2 regions of the Bradyrhizobium lupini genome follow, and region 2 is predicted to be linked to the other one. Evidence: riboswitches for the same ligand, from Rfam matches in the RefSeq annotation. Region 2 holds a riboswitch; the other holds the start of a gene.
The links. Region 2 has a riboswitch for S-adenosylmethionine ahead of AB3L03_RS15395 (O-succinylhomoserine sulfhydrylase). Riboswitches for the same ligand answer to the same signal wherever they lie in the genome.
Positions count from the first base shown of each region.

Region 1 (2,198 bases), 1.3 Mb from region 2:
CGCCCAGCGGCAACGCTTCCTGTACAGACATGACTAGCCGTCCTTAAGCATTATTGGCGGTGAGCCCGCGCGCCTTGCCTGCCGATTGCAGGAAGGCGCGGGAGATATCAAGGAATTCGGGCACGTCGAGCAGGAAGGCGTCGTGACCGCGATCGGTCTCGATTTCGGCGAACGACACCCGCGCGCTCGACGCATTCAGCGCGTGCACCAGCGCGCGCGATTCCGAGGTCGGGAACAGCCAGTCGCTGGTGAAGGAGACCACGCAGAAGCGGGTCTGGATTCCCGCGAACGCCTTCGCCAGCACACCGCCGTGGTCGGCGGCGATGTCGAAATAGTCCATCGCGCGGGTCAGATAGAGATAGGAGTTGGCGTCGAAGCGCTCGACGAAGGACGAGCCCTGGTAGCGCAGATAGGACTCAACCTGGAAGTCGGCGTCGAAAGAGAAAGTCGGCAGCTCGCGGTCCTGCATGCGCCGCCCGAATTTTCGATGCAGCGCGGCGTCGGAGAGATAGGTGATGTGCGCCGCCATCCGGGCGACAGCGAGGCCACGATGCGGATGGATGCCTCGATCGGCATAGCCGCCATGGTGCCAGTCGGGGTCGGCCATCACCGCCTGACGGCCAAGCTCGTGGAACGCGATGTTCTGCGCCGAGTGTCGTGTCGAGCAGGCAATCGCCAGCGCGGAGAACACGCGACTCGGATACGCCGCAGTCCATTGCAGCACTTGCATGCCGCCCATCGAGCCGCCGACGACCGCGAACAGCGTGTCGATGCCGAGCCGGTCGATCAGCATCGCCTGCGCGCGCACCATGTCGGGGATGGTGATGACGGGGAAATCGAGCCCCCAAACCTTGCCGGTCGCGGGATTGATCGAGGCCGGGCCGGTCGAGCCCATGCAGCCGCCGATCACGTTGGAGCAGATGATAAAATATTCGTTGGGATCGAGCGGCCGGCCGGGGCCGACCAAGGTCTCCCACCAGCCGGGCTTGCCGGTGACAGGGTGCACGTTGGCGACGTGCTGGTCGCCGGTCAGCGCATGGCAGATCAGGATCGCGTTGGAGCGATCGGCATTCAGCTCGCCGTAGGTCTGGTAGGCGATCTGGAACGGGCTGAGATCGACCCCGCAGTCGAGCCGCAGCGGCTGCTCCGAGCCGAACTGCGCGACGTGCGAACTCGGATGATCCACCTCGTGCGACCGCTCGTCGGCGGTGATCGCGGGACTCGGAATGGACTGGACGCCAACCATCTGACCATCGACCTCGTTTGCGATCGTAGAAGTGACCGCATTGACATCAGGCCATGAAAAACCCGGCCTGAACGATAGGTTCGGCCGGGATCGAAAGCGTCCCCGGCCTGTTTAGCGAGTTTTTTAACGTGGCTGCAAGCCGGCCGGCTCAAATGACCACGGAACGGGTAAAAACTACCGTCTTGGACGGTTTTCGTCAAGTCACGGCCCGGATCAGCCAAATTCGCCTGTCGCGCCACGGGCGGAAAGGGCCCGATTTCTCTTTGCATTTCTCTTTGCTTTCGCAGCCCCGACTGCCTAATCAGGATATCCATCACAGCGGTGACGGCTCGACTGATCCGCATTGGAACGCCTCTCAGCAGCACCCGTCAGACATGTCCCAACGTCCGCCCGCGCCACCATCACTCCAGGAATTGCGTAAGGAGATCGACGCGATCGACGAAGGCATGCATCGCCTGCTGATGCAACGCGGCGACATCATCGACCGCCTGATCCAGGTGAAGCAGACCCAGGAGGTCGGCTCGGCGTTCCGCCCGGCACGCGAGGCCTCCATGATGCGCGACCTCGTGCAGCGTCATCGCGGCATCCTGCCGCTCGACACGGTCGAGAGCATCTGGCGCGTCATCATCGCGACCTTCACCTATGTCCAGGCCCCGTTCTCGGTCCACGCCGACATCTCGGCGAGCGAGCCGGCTATGCGCGATTCCGCGCGATTCCATTTCGGCTTCACCGTGCCTTACGTCGCGCATTTCAGCGCGCAGGCGGCGGTCGAGGCCGTCGCGAAGTCCAAGGGCGATCTGGCGCTGGTCTCGGCGACCTCGAGCCGCACGCCGTGGTGGCTGTCGCTGGAAGAAGCTGGCGCGCCAAAGATCATCGCGCGGCTGCCCTTCGTCGAGCGCGCCGACCATCCGGCGGCGTTGCCCGTGTTCGCGGTGTCGCGCGTCGCCGACAG
Region 1 is NZ_CP162553.1:4,524,336-4,526,533, reverse strand. Features, by position in the region: gene metW (methionine biosynthesis protein MetW) at 1-31, opposite strand, end outside; gene AB3L03_RS21415 (homoserine O-acetyltransferase) at 44-1,246, opposite strand; SAM riboswitch at 1,337-1,416, opposite strand; gene AB3L03_RS21410 (chorismate mutase) at 1,621-2,198, shown strand, end outside.
Region 1: linked by a shared signal. The riboswitch ahead of AB3L03_RS21415 (homoserine O-acetyltransferase) and the one ahead of AB3L03_RS15395 (O-succinylhomoserine sulfhydrylase) in region 2 are both predicted to bind S-adenosylmethionine.

Region 2 (2,198 bases):
CAGATCCTCGATCAGATCGTCTGCGTGCTCAAGCCCCGCCGAGAAGCGGATGAATCCCTCGCTGATGCCTAGCGCGGCGCGGTCCTCCGGCTTGAGGCGCTGATGCGTCGTCGTTGCCGGATGCGTGACGAGGCTCTTGGCGTCGCCGAGATTGTTCGAGATCTTGGCAAGCTTGAGCTCGTTGAGCACGCGGAACGCCGCCTGCTTGCCGCCCTTGACCTCGAGGCCGACCAGCGTCGAGCCGCCGCGCATCTGCTTCTTCACCAATGCAGCCTGCGGATGATCGGCGCGGCCGGGAAACACCAGCCGCGAAATCTTCGGATGGCTCGCCAGCACGTCCGCGATGCGCGCGGCCGTCTCGGTCTGCGCGCGCACGCGCACGGCGAGCGTCTCCAGCCCCTTGAGCAGGACCCAGGCGTTGAACGGCGAGATCGACGGGCCGGTCTGGCGCATGAAATTGTGGATGTGCTCGGCGATGAACGCTTCCGAGGACAGGATGATGCCGCCGAGACAGCGGCCCTGGCCGTCGATGTGCTTGGTCGCGGAATAGACCACGACGTCGGCGCCGAGCGCGAGCGGGCTCTGCCAGATCGGGGTGGCGAACACGTTGTCGACGACGAGCCGCGCGCCGCCACTATGCGCGATCTCGGCAATGCCGGGAATGTCGAGCACGTCGAGCGTCGGATTGGTCGGGCTCTCCAGGAAGAACGTCTTGGTGTTCGGCTTCATGGCGCGCTGCCACTGGTCGAGATCGAGGCCGTCGACCAGCGTGGTCTCGATGCCGTAGCGCGGCAGTAAATCCTGCACGACGTAGAGACACGAGCCGAACAGCGCGCGCGAGGCCACGACGTGATCGCCGGCCTTGAGCGGCGCCAGGATCGCGGTCGTCACCGCGGCCATGCCGGTCGCGGCCGAACGTGCCGCTTCGGCGCCTTCGAGCTCGATCATGCGGCGCTCGAACATCGAGATGGTCGGATTGGAGTAGCGTGAATAGATGAAGCCGGGGTCCTCGCCCTTGAATCGCGCCTCGCACTCCTCGGCGCTGTTGTAAACGTAGCCCTGGGTCAGGAACAGCGACTCCGACGTCTCGCCATATTGCGAGCGTAAGGTGCCGGAATGAACCAGGCGAGTTTCGGGACGGTAGTGGGCGGTTGGCGCCGGGGACTTCGACATAGGACCTCCTGAAGTGACCATCGAGAATGGTCACAAAAAAACCGGCCTGGAATATCTCCACGGGCCGGGATCACAGAGGTCCCCGGCCTGTTTAGCGACTTATTTAACGTGGCTGCAAGCCGGCCGGCTCAAATCACCACGGGATAAGTCATGCTCATATTCCGCAATGCCCTTTCCGTCAAGACGTCCATCGGATAGCCGTAAAACGCTCATATTTCCCGCATGTCGGGATGTGTTTGATCCCTGATGAGGACCCCGGGTTGACGTTCACGGTCGCCGCCGACGCCAATGGTATCCTGCCCGACCGCATGATCGCGGCGATGGCGCAGGGCGGTCTCATCCTGCCCGCTTACGACTTCGTCGAAAGCCAGATCCAGCCGGCGAGCCTCGATTTGCGTCTTGGCGATATCGCCTATCGCGTTCGCGCCAGCTTCCTGCCCGGTCCCGGCGCCACGGTCGCCGAGCGCATCGACGAGTTGAAGCTGCACGAGTTCAGCCTCGCCGACGGCGCGGTGCTGGAGACCAACTGCGTCTACATCGTGCCGCTGCTTGAAAGCCTCGCGCTGCCGCCGGAAATCGTCGCGGCCGCCAACCCGAAGAGCTCGACCGGCCGGCTCGACGTCTTCACCCGCGTGATCGCCGACGGCACCCGCCGCTTCGACATGATCGGTGCCGGCTATCACGGCCCGCTCTATGCCGAGATCAGCCCGAAGACGTTTCCGGTGCTGGTCAGCGAGGGCTCGCGCCTGAGCCAGGTGCGCTTCCGCACCGGCGATGCCATCCTCAACATCGAGGACCTCGAGGCGCTGCACGCGACCGAGCGTCTCGTCGATATCGACGATGCCGACCTCACCGGCGGCGTCGCCGTCTCTGTTGATCTCTCCGGCGAGAAGAGCGGCGGCTTCGTCGGCTACCGCGCCAAGCGCCACACCGGCGTCATCGACGTCGATCGCCGCGCCGGCTATTCCGTCGAGGACTTCTGGGAGCCGATCTCGGCCCGTCCCGACGGCAGCCTGATCCTCGAT
Region 2 is NZ_CP162553.1:3,252,640-3,254,837, reverse strand. Features, by position in the region: gene AB3L03_RS15395 (O-succinylhomoserine sulfhydrylase) at 1-1,173, opposite strand, end outside; SAM riboswitch at 1,244-1,323, opposite strand; gene AB3L03_RS15390 (2'-deoxycytidine 5'-triphosphate deaminase) at 1,434-2,198, shown strand, end outside.